3 regions of the Heyndrickxia sp. FSL W8-0496 genome follow, and region 1 is predicted to be linked to each of the others. Evidence: riboswitches for the same ligand, from Rfam matches in the RefSeq annotation. Region 1 holds a riboswitch; each other region holds the start of a gene.
The links. A riboswitch is a leader RNA that binds a small molecule or an ion and turns the genes downstream of it on or off. The one in region 1 is predicted to bind S-adenosylmethionine.
Positions count from the first base shown of each region.

Region 2: it holds a riboswitch for S-adenosylmethionine, as region 1 does, so the genes downstream of both, NST63_RS26170 (5-methyltetrahydropteroyltriglutamate--homocysteine S-methyltransferase) here and metK (methionine adenosyltransferase) in region 1, are expected to answer to the same signal.
Region 3: it holds a riboswitch for S-adenosylmethionine, as region 1 does, so the genes downstream of both, NST63_RS13675 (Fur-regulated basic protein FbpA) here and metK (methionine adenosyltransferase) in region 1, are expected to answer to the same signal.

Region 1 is NZ_JBBOXX010000001.1:1,499,499-1,507,541, reverse strand. It holds gene asnB (asparagine synthase (glutamine-hydrolyzing)) at 1-1,638, opposite strand, end outside; gene metK (methionine adenosyltransferase) at 1,967-3,163, opposite strand; SAM riboswitch class I at 3,445-3,626, opposite strand; gene pckA (phosphoenolpyruvate carboxykinase (ATP)) at 3,868-5,457, shown strand; gene NST63_RS07515 (DUF2584 domain-containing protein) at 5,748-5,990, opposite strand; gene NST63_RS07510 (alpha/beta hydrolase family protein) at 6,032-6,763, opposite strand; gene NST63_RS07505 (ABC transporter substrate-binding protein) at 6,997-8,001, shown strand; gene NST63_RS07500 (ABC transporter ATP-binding protein) at 8,019-8,043, shown strand, end outside.
Region 2 is NZ_JBBOXX010000001.1:5,178,838-5,186,880, forward strand. It holds gene NST63_RS26150 (MarR family winged helix-turn-helix transcriptional regulator) at 1-202, opposite strand, end outside; gene NST63_RS26155 (SgcJ/EcaC family oxidoreductase) at 352-777, shown strand; gene NST63_RS26160 (hypothetical protein) at 1,153-1,314, opposite strand; gene NST63_RS26165 (malate:quinone oxidoreductase) at 1,388-2,890, opposite strand; SAM riboswitch class I at 3,463-3,562, shown strand; gene NST63_RS26170 (5-methyltetrahydropteroyltriglutamate--homocysteine S-methyltransferase) at 3,681-4,790, shown strand; gene phnX (phosphonoacetaldehyde hydrolase) at 5,020-5,862, opposite strand; gene phnW (2-aminoethylphosphonate--pyruvate transaminase) at 5,859-6,953, opposite strand; gene NST63_RS26185 (extracellular solute-binding protein) at 6,973-7,977, opposite strand; gene NST63_RS26190 (ABC transporter permease subunit) at 8,006-8,043, opposite strand, start outside.
Region 3 is NZ_JBBOXX010000001.1:2,710,436-2,718,478, reverse strand. It holds gene sstT (serine/threonine transporter SstT) at 410-1,648, shown strand; gene NST63_RS13685 (YwaF family protein) at 1,769-2,476, shown strand; gene NST63_RS13680 (STM3941 family protein) at 2,678-3,211, opposite strand; gene NST63_RS13675 (Fur-regulated basic protein FbpA) at 3,634-3,837, opposite strand; SAM riboswitch class I at 3,908-4,013, opposite strand; gene NST63_RS13670 (hypothetical protein) at 4,174-4,302, opposite strand; gene NST63_RS13665 (YdcF family protein) at 4,479-5,516, shown strand; partial or broken gene NST63_RS13660 (IS1595 family transposase) at 5,845-6,753, shown strand; gene NST63_RS13655 (hypothetical protein) at 6,787-7,215, shown strand; gene NST63_RS13650 (MarR family winged helix-turn-helix transcriptional regulator) at 7,471-7,794, opposite strand.

The DNA.
Region 1 (8,043 bases):
TCCTAATTTCTTTCGATTAAGAACATGATCAGGTACAACCCCTTCAGCCGCTTTTCTTAAAATATATTTGGTTGTATTATTTGCTGTTTTTAAACTAGTTGGTATTTTCGATGCGATTTTAAATACTTCTTTATCTAAAAATGGAACGCGCAATTCCAAGGAATGTGCCATTGTCATTTTATCTGCCTTTAAAAGAATATCTCCACGCATCCATGTATGGATATCAATGTACTGCATACGATCAACCGGATCATATCCTTTTGTTTCTGCATAAAGTGGTTTAGTTATATCTGTATAATCTATACCTGTTCGATACTGAGCTAATAAATCCTTTTTCTCCTCTTCAGTATACATTTTGGCATTTCCAATATATCTTTGTTCCATTGGAGTCACACCGCGTTCAATAAAGCTTTTTCCTTTTACTCCCTCAGGTAAAATTTTTGCTAATGCTTTTAACAAAGATTTTCCAATCGCAGGAATTTTGTCAAACACTTCTAATGATTGCGGTTCACGATAAATATTATATCCACCAAATAGCTCGTCTGCACCTTCACCAGATAATACAACAGTTACATGTTTTCTCGCTTCACGTGCGACGAAATACAATGGAACACATGCAGGATCAGCAAGTGGATCATCTAAATGCCAGATGATTTTAGGAAGTTCTTTCATATATTCTTCAGGTGAGATGATATAACTAATATTCTCAACACCTAATTTTTCTGCTGTTTCCTTAGCCACATCAATTTCACTAAACCCATTATGTTCAAAACCAACTGAAAATGTTTTAATGTTCGGATGATATTGCTTGGCAATAGATGCGATAATTGAAGAATCAATACCTCCAGATAAGAAGGATCCTACCGGAACATCACTTCGCATATGGACGTTTACTGAATCAAATAATACATCCCTAATTTCTTTAACAAATTCATCCTCTGATTTTTGAACTGGTTGGAAAGAGGCTTTCCAATAACGTTCAATCTTCATCTTCTCTCCAGGCTTTTTCGTAAAATAATGTCCTGGTTCTAATTTTTTTATTCCTTTTGTCATTGTTTCTGGTTCAGGAACAAATTGATAGGTCATATAATGTTGTGCTGCATCATAATTAAGCTCTTCATGGTCCATTGCAAGTAGAATACTTTTCTTCTCTGATGCAAAGAATGTCCGTTTTTCTTCTTCACGATAGAAAAATGGTTTAATGCCGAATGGATCGCGAGCACCAATTAAAACTTGCTCTTGTTTATCCCAAATCGTAAAAGCAAACATTCCCCTAAGTTTCTCCACCGCTTTTTCTTTATAATGACTATAAAGAGCAATAATTACTTCTGTATCTGAAGAAGTTTCAAAAGTAAGTCCCATCTCAATTAGTTCATTTCTGAGCTCAACATAATTATATATTTCACCATTAAAAATAATCCAATAGCGCTCATTTTCATAGGTTAATGGCTGGTGTCCACTTTCTATATCAATAATACTTAATCTGCGGAAACCAAATTGGATATGCTCATCTTCAAAAAAACCTTCATCATCTGGTCCACGATGTGTAATAATATCATTCATATTCTTAAAAAGCTGTCTATCCGAATCTCTTAAACCAATCTCTCGGTCATGAATACAACCAACAAATCCACACATTTATGTATGTCACCTACTCCATTTCTAATTAACATACTTTATTAAAGGCCAACCGCCTTTTAAAAATACACTCCACTATACTATCATTATTTTACTTTTTTTGCAGTAGACATTATATATATTTTTATGGAAAGAACTACAAGTGAATAACAAACGTGCAAGCATCTTGCTCAGCCCCGCCAAGTTATGGTAACGCTTTTGATTTTCCTTTGGTGAGGTTGTTTGGAATCAGGCTCGACGTAAACAACAATCATGTGATTAATATCTACGGTGCATATTTTCCTTAAGAATAAAAAATGGGGCTACCCATGTAGCCCCATTTCATTCTTTAAAGTGAAAAGTCACGTAATGCTTCTGCTTTGTCTGTTCTCTCCCATGGAAGATCAAGATCATGACGACCGAAATGGCCATATGCAGCTGTTTGCTTGTAAATTGGACGGCGCAAATCAAGCATTTTAATAATCCCAGCTGGACGTAGGTCAAAATGCTTTCTAACTGCTTCGATTAAGATATCCTCTTCAACCTTCCCTGTTCCAAATGTATCAATTGAAATAGACACCGGTTGAGCTACCCCAATCGCGTAAGCAAGTTGAACTTCACACTTATCAGCAAGACCTGCAGCTACAATATTCTTAGCAACATATCTAGCCGCGTAAGCTGCTGAACGGTCAACTTTTGTAGGATCTTTACCAGAGAATGCTCCGCCACCATGACGTGCATAGCCACCATAAGTATCAACAATTATTTTACGACCTGTTAAACCAGCATCACCTTGTGGTCCACCAATTACGAAACGACCAGTCGGATTAATAAAATATTTGGTATTTTCATCGATTAACTCTTTTGGAACTACTGGATTAATCACATATTCTTTCACATTACGTTGAATTTGTTCTAAGCTTATTTCCGGATGATGCTGAGTAGATATGACAATTGTATCAATACGAACAGGTTTGTCATTTTCATCATATTCAACTGTTACCTGGGTTTTAGCATCAGGACGCAAATATGGAAGAATATCCTCTTTACGAACTTCAGAAATTCTTCGTGCTAGCTTATGAGCTAAGGAAATAGGTAATGGCATTAATTCTTTTGTTTCATTACATGCAAAACCAAACATTAACCCTTGGTCACCTGCACCAATAGCCTCAATTTCCTCTTCAGACATCTGACCTTCACGAGCTTCTAATGCTTTATCTACACCCATTGCAATATCTGCAGATTGTTCATCAATAGAAGTTAGCACTGCACATGTTTCTGCGTCAAAGCCATATTTTGCACGAGTATATCCAATTCCTTTAATTGTTTCACGAACAATTTTCGGAATATCCACATATGTACTTGTTGTAATTTCACCAGCAACAAGTACAAGCCCTGTAGTTACAGATGTTTCACATGCTACACGAGCATTTGGATCTTTAGCTAAAATTGCATCTAAAATCCCATCAGAAATTTGATCACAGATTTTATCTGGATGACCTTCTGTTACAGATTCAGATGTGAATAAACGACGCTTTTTTGTCATATTTATTCCTCCCAAAAATTACTTCTATCTATTTTTACGCTTCACGGTACTCATTCCCTAATAGTATGAAATAAACCATAGATTTTATCCTTTAATGTTAAGGAGCAAAATCCTTTTCATGGGTTTAGAAAGACGATATTGTATAAAAGATGGCTTTTCGTATTCTTGTTAAATTTATGCAGAAATTTACCTAATAGCTACAAAGATTAGAATAGAAAAAATAAAACCTTTCCCCGCATGTTTATGAGAGGAAAGGTTAAGATCCATTATCGCGCCTTTCACTCTTATCGTTCAAGGTATTCCCTTGCGTCAGGTTAGCACCATTGCTTTCTAGTTTAGAAAATCTTAAAATTAGATTACACAATCGATAAACATCGGTTATGATCTAACTAAAAAATTCTAACATAGAATGCCGGTTGCTGGGTTTCATCGGGCCTGTCCCTCCACCAGCTCGGGATAAGAGTATCCGTTCAAGGTAAAATATTACGCAATTTGCAAGTTCGTGTCAACATGTTCCTACAAAAATTTTTATTCATCTCTTATTTCCTATTAAATAGATCACGAAATGTATGAAGAAAATATGTCGAAATAATGTTGTTAAAAAAAATGTGCACAAATAGTATAGACTATTAATACAATTGTGTTATACTAATTAACGAATAAAAAACAATCTTTAAATTTTTGAATAAAGGAAGGTTAGTATAATGAAATCTGTCGCATTTTCAAATACATTAGCTGAAATTTTAACTGGAAAAAATGTGTTATCCCAACTATCTGTTCCTCAATTAGTGGAAAAAGTGTTACAACGTAAAGAGGGAAAATTAACATCAACTGGTGCTGTTTGTGCTGAAACTGGTAAATATACTGGCCGCTCCCCTAAAGATAAATATATTGTTGAAGAAGCTTCTACAAAAGATCTTATTGATTGGGGTTCTGTAAACCAACCAATTTCGGAGGAATCATTTGATAAGCTATATAAAAAAGTTAGTAATTATCTTAAGGAACAAAATGAAATATTTGTTTTTAAAGGTTTTGCAGGTGCAGATAATAAGAGTCGCTTACCGATTCAAGTAGTAAATGAATATGCATGGCATAATCTATTTGCACATCAATTATTTATCCGTCCAACTGAAGATGAATTACAAACACATCAAGCAGAGTTTACCATATTGTCAGCACCGAATGTGAAAGCGGATCCAACGACCGATGGAACTAACTCTGAAACATTTATCGCTGTTTCATTTGAACGTCGTATAATCTTAATTGGTGGAACTGAGTATGCTGGAGAAATGAAAAAAGGAATTTTCTCCATTATGAACTATCTACTACCTCAAAAAGACATCCTACCTATGCACTGTTCTGCCAATGTTGGAGCAGAGGGTGATGTTGCGTTATTTTTCGGATTATCAGGTACAGGAAAAACTACACTATCCGCTGATCCAAATCGCCGTCTAATCGGGGATGACGAACATGGATGGTCTTCAAATGGAGTTTTCAATATTGAAGGCGGCTGCTATGCAAAATGCATTGGATTAACAAGAGAAAAAGAACCACAAATTTTTGATGCCATTCGCTTTGGGTCTGTCTTAGAAAATGTCGTTATAGATCCAAAAACTAGACTTCCCCTTTATGAGGATGCTACATTAACTGAAAATACACGAGCTGCTTATCCAATTCAAGCGATTGATAATATTATCGAACCGAGTATTGCTGGCCATCCACAAACAATAGTATTTTTAACTGCTGATGCATTTGGAGTGTTACCTCCTATTAGCAAGCTTACGAAAGAACAAGCTATGTATCATTTCCTAAGTGGCTACACTTCAAAATTAGCAGGTACAGAGCGTGGAATTACTTCACCTGAAGCTACATTCTCAACTTGCTTTGGTTCACCATTCCTTCCATTACCTGCAACAGTGTATGCAGAAATGCTTGGTAAAAAGATTGATGAACATGGGGTTCAAGTCTTTCTTGTCAACACAGGTTGGACTGGCGGAGAATATGGTGTTGGTAGCCGAATGAAATTAAGCTATACTCGTGCAATGGTGCAAGCTGCACTTGAAGGTGAATTAACTCATGTTGAAACGTCACAAGATGAAATTTTTGGACTGCATATCCCATTACATGTTCCTGGTGTACCAGATGAAGTGTTAATCCCAAATAAAACATGGACGAATCAACAGGAATATACAGATAAAGCAAAAGAGCTTGCTGCAAAATTCAACGCTAATTTCAAAAAATTCCACAATGTACCACAAGAAATTGAGGTAAATGGCGGACCGATTTTTAAATAATTTACTATTAAAAGCCCTTTTTTCAAACATTGTTGCTATTTAAGTAAAGTTATAACTAATAAGTACCGACGGAGGATCACTACATGTTTCATTTCACTGAGAAAAGAACTACAATCTCCATAAGATCCGCTAGAATCCTTTATTGGGAGTAAGATCGGTAGTTAGGTTTTTACAAAAGCAACAAACGATGCAAAAACAGCTATATAAAAAGAGGTTGATACGACATGATCAACCTCTTTTTTATATTCTACATTCTACTTTTAAAAATTACTTAACTGCTAGTTCTTTTTTTAGTTTATCGAATTTAAAGAAACAAGTTGATAAATAATTCTCGTTTTTCCGTTTTCCCACTCCATCTTTTTAATCACTGCTGTCCCGCTTGTATCGCTTTCTTTTGATCGACGAATATCTAATGGGATTTCAATTGGATACAGACGATAATCATCTTTCTCTAAAATAAATAGATTCTCCTCTAATCTCTGTTCCTTACCTTTTGTTACAATCATTGTATTTAGTTCTAATGGCATACCCATAATCATATTCTCCTCTTTCGTACATGTTTTCTCTTATTTTATCATGCTTCATGCTTACTTTTCATCCATGAACATAAATCATTGACGATTTGCCGATTCATTGCTGGTGGAAAATAATGAGTATAATTAGCAAAATACCAAGTTTCCACTTTCCTTCCAAATGAGGTTAATCGTTCCTCCAATCTTTTTGCATGTTCAATAGATACATTTTCATCTTTTTCCCCATGTATGATCAAGATGGGTTGGGTTAGTTTTTCAATGAAAAATAGTGGCGTACGATCCTGATATCGTTCTGGGTATTTATTCGGCGTGCCACCTATAACCCTCTTGAGCATTTTTCGCAAATCTTTTCTTTCTTCATAAGTTAGAATCATGTCAGATACCCCTCCCCAAGTGACAACTGATAATGCTTCTTTGCGTGCTATCGCTGTATGTAATGCCATGATTCCCCCTCTAGAAAAACCAAAAATATGGATTCGTTTACTATTTACTCGATGATATTGTTTAAGTAGATCGAATGCAGCGTATGCATCTACTCGATCATTTCCTGCAAAATCTTCATTTCCTTCTCCCCCCCTATTACCACGGTAAAAGGGAGCAAAGACGATAAATCCCTCCGCAGCAAATTGTCCAATTCTAGCTGGACGAACCATCCCCACACTTTTTATCCCTCCCCTTAGATAGAGAAAACCATCATATATTTGTTCATCCTTCGGTTCTGCTAATAATCCCTTTACTCTTAATTCATCAGACCAATATGTAATCATATACATTCGTACCTTAGGATTTGGTGATGGAAAGGGCTGTTTCTCTATGATTAAACCATTACATTTCTGATTCGTATGCAATACGCTAACCTCCAACTACTAAAATCTTTCAAAAAAATAGGCATTCACACATTTATTAATTCCTCATACGATATTTTATCAGACAAAGGCGAAAGTACCATACCCCTTACGGAATATGGCATTGTACAATCGTTAAACAGCTAAAGGAGGATTATAGTATGAAAAAATGGGTTAAGCTTAGCTTCTCACTCTTGATCGTATCCATTCTGATTTTTTCTCTTGGAGCATGCTCAAAGAAGGAATCCTTAAAGAAAGTAAGAGTAGCGGAAGTAACACGTTCAGTGTTTTACACTCCTCAATATGTAGCACTTGAAAAAGGATTTTTCAAAGATGAAGGATTAGATGTTGAATTAAAGACAACTGCTGGCGGTGATAAGACCATGACTACTTTATTATCAAATGGTGCAGATGTAGCACTCGTTGGTTCAGAAACATCTATTTACGTTTATGCACAAGGTGCAGAAGATCCGGTTATAAATTTTGCACAGCTAACCAGAACCGACGGTACTTTTCTTGTATCTAGAGAAAAAATTGATAATTTTTCGTGGGATCAGTTAAAAGGCTCTACATTCCTTGGTCAAAGAAAAGGTGGAATGCCTCAAATGGTTGGGGAGTTCGTCATAAAGGAGAATGGAATTGATCCCCATAAGGATTTAAATTTAATACAAAATATTGATTTTGCCAATGTAGCGAATGCCTTTGCCTCAGGTACTGGAGATTATGTTCAATTATTCGAACCTACGGCCTCTGTCTTTGAGAAGGAAGGGAAAGGTCATATTATTGCCTCCTTTGGTGAAGAGTCTGGAAGTGTTCCATATACAGATTATATGGCAAAGGAAAGTTATATAAAGGACAATAGTGAAACCCTTGAAAAATTCGTTCGTGCCGTATATAAAGCGGCAAAGTGGATAGAGGAAAATGATTCAAAAGAAGTGGCGAAAGTGGTTCAACCATTTTTTGAGAATATAGACTTAGATATACTAGCTACTTCCATAGAAAGATATCAAAAACAAGGATCTTTCGGAACAGATCTTATTTTAAATGAAGAAGGATGGAATAGACTTCAAGATATTATGGAGGAAGCTGGTGAGCTTCCAAAAAGGGTAGATTATAAAACATTAGTTAATACATCTATTGCTGAAAAAGCATTAAATAACAAATAAAGGAGGTTTTTAGCCTTATGAGCTTCCTAACTGTAGAAAATA
Region 2 (8,043 bases), 3.7 Mb from region 1:
CTGCCAGCTGGCCGGCAGTGACGGGGCCCGTTCGATTTAAATAATCAAGACATTTATGATCGGTAGTATTAAGACCCATTTTTTCAGAAATTAATTGATGTAACATGACCGCTCTCGCACTGTTTTGTCGCAATTCGTGAAGCAATGCCTTCTGTATCATAGGAATTTCAGGAAAATCAGTTGGAAAAATTTCTCTTGACATTACATAACCTCCAAGTTATTATAAAATTATCTTAATCAATTAAGATAATTAATTAGATAAGAATTCATAATGATTAAGATATATTATTTGCATTAGTATAACATATAACTTTTTGCACCCCAAACAATAACTAAGAAAGGAAAGAAAAAATGACAAATCAAAAAGATCTAATGTCCATTAATGAGTTATTTGCACAATTGTCTAAATCATGGAATATAGGTGACGGGATTGCTTACGGGAATTGTTTTACGGAAGATGCTGATTACGTAACGTTTATGGGGCAACGATTAAAAGGGAGAGAACAAATTACTGAAGTTCACCAAATGTTATTTAATGGACCTCTTAAAGGATCCATCATGATATCCACCTCATCTTCCGATATACAGCCGCGCTTCATCACTCCCGAGATTGCAATTATTCATGCAATCGGTGAAGTGCAACTCGCACAGCCTGCTCAAGATCCTAATGGTAGAGGATCCATTAATACAAATGTGGTGTTGAAACAAAACGGAGAATGGAAAATAACAGCTTTCCATAATTGTCGCATTCAAGAGATACCTCGCGGAAGGAATTAATCCCTCACCAAATCTATTTGAACTAAGTTCCTTGATTGGTCTATTCCGTTATGGTTTAGCTGATCTACTGACAAATCACGTAAAAATAGTAAAGCAACTAAGAATAATTTCCGCTCTAGATGGTACTTTAGCCCTTTAATCTACCCGGATACCCTAATTCGGAAAAAAGGCTCTTATTATTTTACATGTTCTAGCCATCACACCTAACCGAACGCTCTTAATAGGCATCTATCCAAACTAAAATGGACCGTTATTAACGGGGTACATTTTTAATTGGAAGATGCCTTTTCTTTGGAATTTATTCTGATGATAACAACATACTCTGAATGATCAATAAACTAAACATTTTTTTCAAAGAGTTAATCATTTTTCACTTCAGATATTAAACTGACTCTCATACATCGGAGAATAAAATCCTTTTTTCTGCAATAGCTCGTGATGCGTACCTCCTTCAATGATCTCCCCTTGATTAATTACGAAAATAAGATTAACGTTTTCAATATCAGCTATTAAACTCTCGCAATTGTTCTTTATCATCAATTTTCACCTCTCTAAACGCAAAAAAAAGAATCCTTAATCTAATGATAGATCAAAGATTCTTTATTCATTCTTAACTATAAGCTAATTCTTGTTGACTTAGCCCAAGTGCTTGTGCTGTTGAGGTATGAATTTCTTGTAAAAGCTCTGGATTTTCCATTAAAGACATACCATAAGAAGGTATCATTTCTTTTAGTTTCGGCTCCCATTCCATCATGTATTGCGGGAAGCATTTTTCTAATACTTCAAGCATAACATGAACAGCAGTAGAAGCACCCGGTGAAGCACCAAGCAATGCAGCTACCGAACCATCGGATGCAGTAACAACTTCGGTACCAAATTGTAGTGTACCTTTACCGCCTGTCTCCGTATCTTTAATTACTTGCACACGTTGTCCTGCAACGACGATATCCCAATCCTCGAGTTTAGCATTCGGGATAAACTCTTTTAGCTCTTCCAAACGCTTTTCATTCGATAACAATACTTGCTGGATTAGATACTTTGTTAATGCCATCTCTTTAAAGCCTGCCGCCAACATCGTCAATACATTATTCGGTTTTACAGAACGGATTAAATCTAAGTTTGAACCCGTTTTCAAAAACTTCGGTGAAAAGCCGGCAAATGGTCCAAATAACAATGATTTCTTATTGTCGATATATCGTGTGTCAAGATGTGGAACAGACATTGGAGGTGCGCCAACCTTCGCTTTACCATATACCTTTGCATGATGCTGTTCAACAATTTCAGGATTATTACAAACCATAAATAAGCCACTGACCGGGAAGCCTCCGATATGCTTAGATTCAGGAATTCCGGTTTTTTGTAATAATGGTAGACTTCCGCCTCCACCGCCGATAAAGACAAATTTTGCTGTATGGTATTCAGTACTACCGCTTTCAATATTGTGTACTTTCACTTCCCATAAGCCTTCGTTTGTACGTTTAATATCTTTTACCGTGTGCTTATAGTTAATCTCAACGTCTAGACTCTTTAAATGGTCAAATAACATGCGTGTTAAAGCACCAAAGTTAACATCTGTTCCAGAGTCAATTTTGGTTGCTGCTATTGGTTCATTATCGGTACGACCTTCCATAATAAGTGGAATCCATTCCTTTAGTTTATCAGGATCATCAGAGAATTCCATCCCTTGAAACAACGGATTATTTGAAAGCGCTTCAAAACGCTTTTTCAAAAACGTTACATTTTTTTCACCTTGGACTAGACTCATATGAGGAATTGGCATGATAAAGTCTTGTGGATTATGAATCAGTTCACGGTTTACAAGATAAGACCAAAACTGTCTTGAAAGCTGAAACTGCTCATTGATTTTAATCGCTTTCGTAATATCGATAGATCCATCAGCTTTTTCAGTTGTATAATTAAGCTCACACAGTGCAGAATGCCCTGTACCCGCATTATTCCATTCGTTAGAGCTTTCTTCCCCTGGATTTGCTAGTTTCTCAAATACTTTAATTTCCCATTGCGGTGCTAATTCTTTCAACAATGATCCCAAAGTCGCGCTCATGACTCCGGCACCAATTAAGATAACGTCTGTTTTAGTTTGTCTGTTACTCATTTTTATCGTCCCTTATACCGTTAGATTTGCAAAAAAGGATGTAGACGCTCCTTCTTCGGCGTAACAAGCAAGCCAAGGCGCGACCTGATCACACACACCTTTTCTGTATCAATTCATTCCTAATTATAGTATATCACTATTATTTATAGATTTAAATATCACTATTGTATGAGAGTGATAAGATATCTAAAATTACGTAAAAAATGGAGAAACAATCCACATAATTTAATCTGTTTTTGACTCTATTAATCAGAATCGTTCTAGTCATAATCGATCTTTGACTCCAAAAAAATATATTAATATAAATAAACAAAAACACCCATCACAGCTAAAATGTTCTTTACTATATGACCTCTCTTTGATTATGAATATGATAATTTTGCAGGAGTCCACTAATAGTTCTTTCTTTTTCTTCTTGAATAAACTGATTATTTGTATACCGAGATAACGTTTCCCTCAAAAAAGCCCTTCCCAAATGAAGAATATGGGTTCCATCATACTTATTCGCACCGGAAAATTGACATTCTCTGAATATACAGGTAAATTGATAATTAATAATTAAATTTGTAACTTTCTTATTTAGAGAGATGGAGGGACTGGCCCTGAGATATCTCAGCAACAGACATTTTTGTACTGTGCTAATTCCAGTAGCGTTTTGCTTGAAGATAAGAAGAGTAATTATCTGTGATTTTAATCTCTTCTTTTTAAGAAGGGTTTTTTTGTACCCTGAAAAAGCTAAGAAAAACAAATTTATTTAACTTTAGAGGGGTTGTCCAATTTGATTAATACCATGAAGAAAGCACCATTTAGAGCAGACCATGTAGGGAGCTTCTTGCGCCCACAAGCACTTAAAGAGGCGAGGGCTCAATATAAGAATGGTCAAATAACGAAGGAAGAATTACGTGCATTAGAAGACATTGAGATTGCTAGAATTGTTGAAAAGCAAAAAGAAGTAGGCCTAACGGCAGTGACAGATGGTGAATTCAGAAGAAGATGGTGGCACTTAGATTTTATCAGAGCTATTAAGGGAATTCGTGTTTATGAAATAGACATCACCGGTGCATTTAATGGAGCAATGAAAAAGGCAGAAGCATATACAGTTGATTCGAAATTAAGTTTCCCTAAGGATCATCCATTTTTAGAAGACTTCACGTATTTGAAAAGCATTGCCGGCGATCATATTGCGAAAATTACAATCCCAGGCCCTAATATGATTTTCTACTCGGGTGTAGTTGGAAGTGAACCATATTTGAATAATCCTTCATATCCTTCATTTGATGAGGTGGCTAACGATATTATTAAAGTGTATCAAGATGCCATTCAAACATTTTATGATGCAGGTTGTCGCTATTTACAATTAGATGATACAAGCTGGGGAGCATTGTTCAGTGATGCTTTCCGAGATAAAATAAAATCACAAGGATTCGATCCGGATGAGCTTGTGAAAAAATTTGCTGATATTACTGTAGAAGCTGTAGCCAACAAACCTGAGGACATGGCAATTACTCTTCATATTTGTCGTGGAAATTTCAAATCTTCCTGGCTGTATCAAGGTGGATATGAACCCATTGCAAAAGAGTTATTTTCACGTGTTAATGTAGATGCCTTCTTCTTAGAATATGATAATGAACGATCTGGAGATTTTACACCATTACGATTCATTAAAGATCAACATGTGGTATTGGGACTCATCACATCTAAAACTCCTGAACTCGAAGATACAGATGAAATAATAGGACGGATTAAAGAAGCAACAAAATATGTGAATATTAATCAACTTTGTTTGAGCCCGCAATGTGGGTTTGCTTCTACTGAAGAAGGAAATATCCTAACAGAGGAAGAACAATGGAATAAATTACGCCATGTTGTACGTATTGCAAAAGATGTCTGGGGACAATAGTTTCACTTACATAAGATAAACCGGGCAAAAAACGCCCGGTCCTTTTATTACTCATCAGTGTTTCTCCATTAAAGCTGAGACTATTAAAAAAAACCGGCTAAATATGATTGAATCGTCTTAGGTAACAGTTGGAAGAATAACCCTTTATATTTAAAATCGAATAGGCAAGCAACACATAAAAGCATAATAAATAATAAAATAAGTATCTTATTCTTTTTTGATATTGATTTCAATAAATTCCCTCCACTAAGTACGTTAAACCTGCACTAGGCCTCTTACCTTCCGAGATGAGACTGTTAATTTTTCCAATTAATTGAGGCAGTTCTCCCATTGTTTTTATTGTAAAATCTGCCCCGCTTTGTAAAAATATTTGTTCTGTTCTAGAGATTGCCTTCTCTTGATCTACTTCGGATAAGGCATTATATTCAGATAAACTTAGCCCCATTTCGGAACTGCCTATTATAACGCCCACTGACCAAACGCCAGCATTAACCGCCTCTTTTATGTCTGAGGTCGTATCTCCAACTTTTACAACCTTCCAGGATGCTGATAATTTCAATGCTTCCATGTTTCGATAAATCATATAAGGATAAGGTCTCCCCAGAGAATTGGTACCATCAGGAGTGATATAAAAATCTGGACTATACCCTTTTTTGTGTGCATTAGGTACAACAACATCCATCATGGATTGTGTGTAACCTGTTGTTGAACCAATTTTCAATCCTTGGCTTCTTAAGGTTTGAACTGCCTCAATCACCTCAGGAATGACATCTGTATACTCAGCTAAGGATGACATGAGTGCAGGCTCGAATTCAGCATATAATTTCTCCACATCTTGTTCATTAAACTCTCTGCCAAATCTCTCCTTCCATAAATGAGAGATTCTAGGCATCGAAAGCATGGCGCGAATGTGGTCAATCTTAAGCAATCCCATCGGTGCTCTTGCTTCCTCCATTGTCACATTAACACCTGCATGTTTAAAAATATCAATAAATACATTTACTGGGGCAAAGCAGCCGAAATCCACCGTTGTTCCTGCCCAATCCAAAATTACTCCTTCAATTTTATTCACTTTACCATCACTCCCATATATTCTTCAATAATTTCACACAATGCTTGGATATCTTCTTCATAAATTTCACCAATATTCCCAATGCGGAAGGTATCTACATCGGTTAGTTTTCCTGGATAGAGGACAAAGCCTCTCTCCTTTGTATAGGAATAGAAGTCTTCAAAGTTGAATTTCTCATTTGGAAAAAGAAAGGTTGTAATAATCGGCGATTGTTTATCATCTGTAATATAGGCATGAATTCCTATCTTGGCAAGTCTCTCTCTTAATATACGATTATTATTTTGATACCGAGCAAATCTTGCTGGAATGCCACCTTCTTCTATTAATTCATCAATTGCTTTAGAAAAGGCAGCCACTACATGTGTTGGTGAGGTGTAGCGCCATTTTCCATCCTTCTCCATTTCTACCCATTGATCATATAAATCTAGTGATAGACTTTGAGAGTTCCCTTTACATGTTAGTAGTTTCTCACGCTTAGCAATAACAAAGCCAAAGCCAGGTACACCTTGAATACATTTATTTGCGCTGCTGATTAAATAGTCAATTCCTAGAACAGGTACATTGATTTCTAGACCGCCAAAGCTGCTCATTGCATCAATAATTAAGGTTTTTCCAAACTCTTTCGACAGTTTTGAAACCATTTCAATTGGATTTAAGATTCCTGTCGTTGTCTCACAATGAACCATGATTATATGTGTAATTTCATGATCTTCCTCTAATATAGCCTTTATTTCCGCTTCAATTGGGTACTCATTGTATTGTACACGATACTCCTTAAAGTTAAGGTCGATGTACATTGCCATTTTGATAATTCGTTCACCATATGCACCGTTCGTGATGATTAAAGCTTTATCTTCATTTGTAATGGCTGTATGCATGACGGATTCAACTGCGAACGTACCGCTTCCTTGCATAAGCACAACCGTATATTCATCCTCGGCAGCACCTGCCAATTCAAGAAGCTGCGCCCTAATTTTTTGCGTAATGGATTTATAATCATTGTCCCACGTGCAACGGTCAAATAGCATTTCCTCTTTAACCGTGCTTGTAGTGGTTAAAGGACCTGGTGTTAATAGTTTATAATTGTTCATGTCCATCTCTCCCTATTTTTTACTTCGCTGAATTGAAAAACTCTTGATGCTGCTTTAATAGTTCAACAGTTAATGATTGGTCAAATTTCTTTGTGTGAGCAGGTTTATGTATATCACTAATTGTTTCTCCTTCGTAAAGGGCAACAGGATAATTGTTGATTAACTCTTTTCTGCCTTCCTTAACAATGACTTCCGCCATGTCCATCGCTAAATCTGTTGTTTTATCATCCTTTTTCACCACAGCAATAGATTCAGTCAGTGAGAAATTCCCTTCAGATGGATCAATATAATCAATTGGTGCACCTTGTTCTTTCGCAATTACTGCTTGGTGGCGAAGACCAAAACCCGCAGCCACTTCCCCAGCCTGAACTTTCTTAATAGGACCTGATCCAGAACTTTCAAGATGTGGACCAACATTTGTTACTAGATCGTGAAGAATAGCTTTTCCTTCCTTTTCTCCATATTGATTGATAATAGCTTGGACCAATAACCAGGCTGTAGAAGAGTCCATAATATTTGGGATCGATACTAATCCTTTAAACTCTGGCTTTGTTAAGTCCTTTATAGAAGTCGGCATTGGTAAACCCTTTTCTTTAATGACTTCGGTATTGACAAATATAGAACCGGTATTAGCTAGAATCGGTGTATAGTAGGATGGGTATGTTTCTAATGCATTCGCAGTGAATGTTAAATCGGTAAACATCTTATGCTTTTCTTGAGCACTTTGGATAAAATAAGAACTCATTGTGACTAAATTGGCATCTATTTTATCTCCTTCAGCGATTAGCTTTCCTCCTAATTCAGATGTACCCAAGGATTGCACGACATATTTCCCCTCATATCCCGCATCTTTTAATGACTTTTCCATCGCTGCAACTGCTTCTTCATCCCCATTCGTTAAAATAACTACTTTCTTTGCTTTATTTGCCTTTGCAGCATTTGAATTATTATTACAGCCAACCAATGTAAATACTAAACTAAAAGCAATAAGACACAGGAACATTCCCTTAATCGTTTTAAACATCATTTTCCCCTCACTTTTATCAAAAGTTTCAATTCCTATTAATTGATGGTCGTTTTTGAAGATAAT
Region 3 (8,043 bases), 1.2 Mb from region 1:
AATTTGTATCAACCACTGTAAGACAGACATCTCCACCTTCCACTAGTAGGTGTTCTTCCTCAATCACTGACAATGGCATTCGTCCCCTATACTGCCCAATTATGTGTAAAATAAATTAACAAGAAACCACTCCAAATCTTATTATGTTTAAAGTATTCGATTAAATTATATCAAATAATTTAAAATAGTGGATTTTTTTCATAATAATAGTAGAACTATCACTGTTTTATTATGATTTTCAAATTAAATAGTAGGGTGAATGTACAGACACCACAAAATATTAAACCTATTGTAATATATCTAAATATTCATTATAATACTATTAATTAGAAATGCATCTAATAGAACACGACTTGAAGTTAGAATAATTTCACTATTCTAACGGTTTAACAACTAGGGGGAAACGTATATGAAAAGTATATGGAAAAAATGGAGTCAAATCAGTTTAGTCAAACAAATATTAATCGGTTTGATTATCGGGGTTATTCTAGCAGTTGCCATTCCAACTGTCGCCAAACCATTTGTTATATTAGGTTCATTATTTGTAGGCGCATTAAAAGCAATAGCACCTATTTTAGTATTATTCTTGGTTATGTCTGCCATCGCCCAACATAAAAGTGGTCATAAAACAAATATGAAATCCATTCTTGTACTCTATCTATTAGGAACATTTTTAGCTGGATTAGTGGCTGTAATTGTAAGTTTCATCTTCCCAGTAAGCCTAACTTTAGCTGATAGCGGAGAGGATTTAGCTGCTCCCGGTGGAGTCATAGAGGTCCTAAAAACATTATTACTTAATATAGTAGATAATCCGGTTAAAGCTATTTATAATGCAAACTACATCGGAATCTTAGCTTGGGCAATCCTTCTTGGTGTAGCACTTAAGAATGCACCTGACACGACTAAAACAATGATAGCAAACGTATCTGATGCAGTAGCAAAAATGGTTACATGGGTCATTAAATTTGCTCCATTAGGTATTATGGGACTAGTCATTGAATCAATTACGACAAATGGGCTTGAGTCATTATTAAGCTATGGAAAGCTACTTGCTGTATTACTTGGCTGTATGTTATTTGTTGCTGTAGTTATTAATCCGATTATCGTGTACATTGGTATTCGTCAAAATCCATATCCATTAGTTTTTAAGTGCTTAAAAGAAAGTGGTATTACTGCGTTTTTTACACGCAGTTCAGCAGCCAATATTCCTGTTAATATGAGATTATGTGAAAAGTTAGGTTTGGATAAGGATACGTATTCGGTTTCTATTCCATTAGGTGCAACAATTAATATGGCTGGTGCAGCTGTGACTATTTCTGTGTTAACACTTGCCGCTGTTCATACATTGGGTATTCACGTTGATATTCCTACAGCGATCATTCTTAGTGTTTTAGCTGCTGTATGTGCCTGTGGAGCTTCAGGAGTTGCTGGAGGTTCCTTATTATTGATTCCATTAGCATGTAGTTTATTTGGAATTCCAAATGATGTAGCTATGACAGTAGTTGGGGTAGGATTTATCGTAGGGGTTTTACAAGATTCTTGTGAAACTGCTTTAAATTCTTCCACCGACGTACTCTTTACAGCTACTGCTGAATATAGACAACGACGGAAAGAAGGAAAAAGTATTAATTTTAAACAGGCATCTTAAAGTAGTAAACCCTCCATACTTAGGTAGGAGGGTTTTTCTTATGCTATATACAGTACCTTTCTTTAAATAACATGAATCTCGGAGACTTAGAGTATCTTATATGAGAGAAGGGGGGATAATATGGAGGGTTTTTTTAAGCATAAATATGAGGCTTTTCCATTTGAAATATTCTCATTTTCACATACTTTGATGATAATTGTAATGTTTATTGGTGTTTTATTCATAATTTTAGGACGCACTTTTTTGAAGAAACATAATCAAATCGTGCGAATATCCTTTTTTACAATACTTTTCCTCTTAGAATTTCTTTATCATATATGGCTTTATAGTGGGGGAGTATGGGATGTATCTTTTGCATTGCCACTTCAGCTTTGTTCGATAAGCCTAATTTTATGTTTAATCATGTTATTAACAAAATCTCAGGTTGTTTTTCAAATCGTTTATTTTATGGGGATCTCGGGAGCATTAATGGCAATCATTACCCCTGAATTATTCTTAGGATATCCGCATTTTCGCTTCTTTCAATTTTTTATTACCCATATTCTGATCATTTGGACTTGTATTTATTATGTTATAGTACATCAGTATATTCCTACCACTAAAGGTTTGGTGAGCTCGTTTTTCTTTTTGAATGGATGTGCAGGAATTGCCTATTTTTTAAATAAAATCACTAGTGGAAATTATATGTTTCTATCATATAAACCAATAAATGGTTCCTTATTAGATTATTTTGGCCCCTATCCATATTATATTCTATCTTTAGAAGCGGCCGCCTTGATTTTGTTTATATTATTATTGCTTCCATTTAAGTTAAAAAAGAAGAGATAAATTTATAAATTAAAATATCGTTTTATAAACACTTTTTAACCCAATAGATCTGGGAAAAGTAGCTACGAAGAGTGTAGCTAATTCTAATTGATGAGTTTATTAATATATAAATTGATAGTTTGTTGTTTGTGCACGACAATCTTATAGAATATGAGGTTCAAGAAAAACAGCACCACTAAACCATACTGGTGCTGTTTGTATTTACGCTTGTCGTTCATCTTCAAGATAAAAACCTATATTTTGTTCAGCAAGTGCTTCAAAAAAACCTTCTTTATCCTTCAAGTTATTAATGGAAACATTTATGGCAGGGTAACCCATGCTTTTATTTGCTTCTAAAAGCTTTTTGTTCATACCAGTGAATTTATTCACGTATTTATCTTCATCAAATAATATAAAACCTAACATTGCCTGTTTATTGATTTGATATGGAATACATCCATCGATATCTTCCCATGGGATAAATCCAATTTTAGGAATGTATCCATTAATCATAATGCCTTCTGTACTAATGACAACGGAAGGTTCGTTTGTTGTCGCCTTTTTTAGTAGTACGATGGACACAGGTATAAGAACTATAGTTAATATGAGAGAGAGAATGAACATTGGAAATTCCAAAGTAATTGACCCGAAAAGCATAGCAAGGGTGATACCACCAAATACAAGTGTCAATGTTATAGTTAAAATTGAAAAGCCAATCATTCTTGCCCTAGAGTCAAAAAATTCTTTTTTCTGCATCGTTTCACCTTTCCATATTTTATGATGACATCCTTTTCATCCTAATTATTCCAACTGAATTGTATAATAAATGGAAAGTACATGTATATAGGCCAATAGAATTAGTAGATGAGTACGGATATTGATATATAGTGAAATAAACAGAGGAAGTGTAATAAAACGAAATTTTGAATTGGAATTGAAAATGGAAAATTTTAAGCATGAGTAATCCCTAATATGAAAACTACACCCTGTTTTTGTGTCGTTTGTTGTTTTTGTATTATCTCTGGCTTTTACACCAAATAAAGAGTTCAGTGTTCTTATGAGGTTTGCCAAACTTCAACTTACTTTTTCAGTTAAGATATGAGTTGAATAGTAAGAAGGTTTGAAAATAAGGCCTAAATAAAAAAGCCCCTTTTAAAATTAAAGAGGCTATTACTAATTTATTTAAAATTAATCCATCGAATAGAGTCTATTCCACTATGTGGATGATTTTTAGATGTAATTTTATAATACTCATATTCCAAATCTAATAAAGATAATTCAAAAAGATGCTTTCCATCTTTTTTGTATTGTCCATTTTCAATTAACTTATTAATTAAATCGTTTCGACGACTTTCTATTGTTTCATTTAACAATCTTTCCATTTTCATTTCCTCTCTTATGTTAGTTTCTTTTAATTGGATAAGAAGAGGAATGATCAACTGTATAAACCTCAACTTATCTTTCAAGCAATTTGCTTGCAGGATTTAGCACAGGATTCAAAAAAGAATCTGCTGCTGAGGTTTCATAGGGCCAGTCCCTCCACCTCTCTTGATAAGTATTTATGTAATTACAGATTAAAGCATATTAATCCGATTTGTCAACTATGTTTATTCGAGGTTTTTTACTCAATTGTAATTAATTTAAGCTATAAGAGTTATGGAAAGCCAAGTAAAAAATCAAACAAACCGGTTAAAAAAATCGGTTTGTTTGATTTTAATTTATTCTGTTTTCGTGCTCTGATCCTTATTTCTTTTATTTCCTTTGCTATTATCTCCACTAGTTGGAGTTTGTCCATGTAAATGGGGGGAATTTTGATTGTGACTACCTTGATTATATTTTTTAGTCATAGTAAATTGCTCCTTTCTTAGGAATAATAAAATAGTATCTCCTTTTTGTTTCAACTTATGATTTCTGATTAAAATCTAGCCTTTTAAATTCCATAAAATGAAAAAAAAGGTGAAAACTAATATAACTTTCATGTATAATGAATCGAAAAACTATTTTTGAAAATTTGAGGTCTACAATGCTATTAACAATTGGAATTATTACCCTTTTATTGTTTGTTACATTTATAAGTTCTTATTTATCAGATCCAAGAAGAGTGATAAATGGTTTTTGGTTTAACCTGTTTTTTTGTTCATTACTTATTTTTTGTTGTATTTTAGGATACAGTACTGGTAATAAACTCCTTATGATCTTTGCATTATTCCCATTTGCTATTTTACTATTTATAGCAACATTTGGTTTTTTTGCTCTAAGTGTTGCATTATTTTTAAATGCAAGGGTATTAATGAAAAAAGAGGGGAGACGATTTTCAAATGCGTTAACATTATTTTTAGGTATCTTTCTATTAATATTATTTATAAACCAAATCATAAATCCTGAGCGTTTATTATCGACTAGTTTGCAACCTCTATATGCAGGAGCTTCATTAATTGTCATTTATTTCTTTTTACATTTAACTAATTTTTTGACCGCTTATATGTTATACCAGTTTAATAGGCCAAAATACAATCAAGATTTTATTATTGTTTTAGGCAGTGGTTTAATTAATGATAGGGTTCCACCACTATTAGCAAGTAGAATAAATAAAGCGATTGAATTTTATTGGAAACAAAAGGCGGTAACTCTACCACCAAAATTAGTTTTTTCAGGTGGACAAGGACCTGATGAAAACCTCCCCGAAGCAGAAGCGATGCAAATTTATGCCGTAAACAATGGAATTCCTATAGAAGATACTCTGACAGAAGTTCATTCTGTGAATACTTTTCAGAATATGCTTTTTTCAAAACACCTCATGGATTCTTTAAAAGGAAATGAATATAATAGTATCTTTACGACGAACAATTTTCATCTGTTCCGAGCTAGCTTATATGCAAAAAAAGCTGGTCTAAATAGTCAAGGTATCGGTTCTAAAACGGCATTTTATTACTGGCCAAATGCAATGATTCGTGAGTATATTGCCATTATAATAATGAGACGTAAATTTCATACATTTGTTGTAGGTACCATATTAGGATTCTCTATCTTAATAACATTGATTTCTTTTTTATTTGAATAAGTTTTAAATAAAAGTCATTCTTCTTAATTGGAAAATGACTCTTTTTATCTTCAATGAAATATATCCTAATCTAAATTTTAAAATCTTAGTTTGGACGTACAAAATTGAATTGAACGCTTAAAATATTTCGAGTAAATGAAAAAGAGGCAGGTATACTTAAAACGACAAGTAAATCAATTCCGTTCCATATACTCATTTTTATTTGTTCAAATCCAAAGGTTCTTAAAATGGCACCTAGAATTGATAATATTGCACTTAAAAGTAAACCTGCATATAAGATAGAACAGATGTTATTAATGAATTCGTATAAATTTCATGTTTATTTCCTTCCTCTGTCGGTGGTCGTCTAATTAATGAAATGCGTTAAACTCACACTTCAAATAGGGGGTTGAATGCCCTCATTGTGTATCTGAATATATTGTAAGGTTTGGAAAATAGAATGGTCGCCAACGCTATCGTTGTAAGTGTTGTAGTAAGACCTTTACTGATACAACTAATACAGTTCTATACCGTACACGAAAAGGTGACGAATGGATTACGTTTGCTGATTGTATGTTCAAAGGCTATTCCCTCCGAAAATCTGCTGAAATCGTAGGGATTACTTAGGTTACACTTTTTTATTGGAGACACAAACTGTTAAGTGCATTAAAACAAATGGATTTTGAAAAATATGATGGTATCGTTGAAGTTGACGAGACCTATTTCCTATACTATCAATAAGGTCAACGTGGCATTTCAGAACGAAAACCTCGTAAGCGTGGCTGTAAATCTAAGCGTAGAGGAATAAGTCACGAACAAGTTCTTGTTGCAAGAGACCGCATATCTAAAGTTGCTTGTATGGGGCGTGTTGTGAAACAACAGGTTGATAATATAATTGGTTCTAAACTTTCAAAAGAAAACGTACTTGTAACAGATACTTGGAGAGCCTATAAAACCTATGCAAAAGAAAAAGGAATGGAACATTACAGAATTAAATCAAACGATGGCAAACACGTTATTAAGGGTTTGTATCACATCCAGAATGTTAATGGTCCCCATTCTCGAATGAAACAATGGATAGATTGTATTAAAGGTGTGGTTACCAAATATCTCGTCACTATCTTGCGTGGTTCTTGTTTGTAGATAACCGTAGCAATGAAAGCACAAAACACAACATTAAAGAGTTCTTACTCACATCATTTGTATTTGAAATGACGGACACATATAACTGTTTCGTCTTTCAAAGTTCAATGTTTAATTCTGGATGGTTATGTAGAGGAGGATAGGTATAATGCATCCACAAGAAATAATAGAGTTATTGATTGTTGGGGCAGTAATTGTATCAATCTTAATTATTGCAATTTTTTTAAAAGGTAGATGGCGAAAAAATGGTTGGTTAGTAGCATTAGTTATATTTGTAGCTTATTGTATATTTTTTGTTGCTCGTCCTTTTTGGATAGATGCACAAATTGACAAAAAAGTGAAATTACTAAGACCATACTTAGAAGAGCATTATCCAGATGAAGAATGGACTATTTCCACAGTTCCTCACCGTAAGGATGGCATTAAACATTTAAACCCTTACTATATTGGTGTTGTTTTTGAAAATGAACCAGAAGCTACTTATTATTATTGGGTAGAAGGTAAGGATAATATCTATCAAAAGGGGCGAGCAAACAATGGGTTAGAGGAATTTAAGCATATAGAAAAAAGGAAGTAATAATTTTTAGGTATTTCTATTTGATAAAGATTGGGAAACCTCTATAAATCTAGGTTTCCCTTAAATTTACCTAAAAATCAACATTCAAATTTAACATAGCCTATGTTTTAAAGATGAATGGGAAAGAGAAGTTCCAACATTAGCCAATAAAAAAGGGGATTTCAACTATATGAAATCCCTAAAAAATCTTGCTCATTTGTTTATTTACATTTGTTAATACTTCTATAATATCTGCAAGTTTTTCTTGTGAAAACTTCAAAAAGAGATCATGTACTTTTTTTCTCCATTTTCCGTTAAGTTCATTTTTACTACTCTGCGATCTTCACTTTCTCTTACTCGTTGTATTAAATCGAGTTTCTCCAGTTTATCACACATAGAGGTAGAGGTAACTGCACCTGGTGTTACAGAGAAAAAACCAGCAATTTCCGTAGCTTTCATTCCACCATTAATTTTTAACTGAAGAAGTAAGATAAGTTGGTTTTGAGAAAGTGGCTCATCTTTAGAAAAGAGGTTTACAAAGCTTTTGGACTTTTGTTGTATTTCAAGCATTTCTTTAATGATCATTTCTACATTTTGCATTTTCCTATCATTTGATATTTAATTACAGCCTATTACTATGTTTACAAATTGAAATATATTGTAAGTATATAATTTATCTTAGGCTTTGCCAATAAGTGAAATTAGATGAGTTTTTCTCCATAAAATCGACCTTATCATTTATGTTTATAATGATTGAATTTTTCGATATAATACTGTAGTAGCTAGTAAGGCATTTAAATTTGGAAATACAAATTGTCTGGAGCTACTACTTCATTTTAGATGAAGATA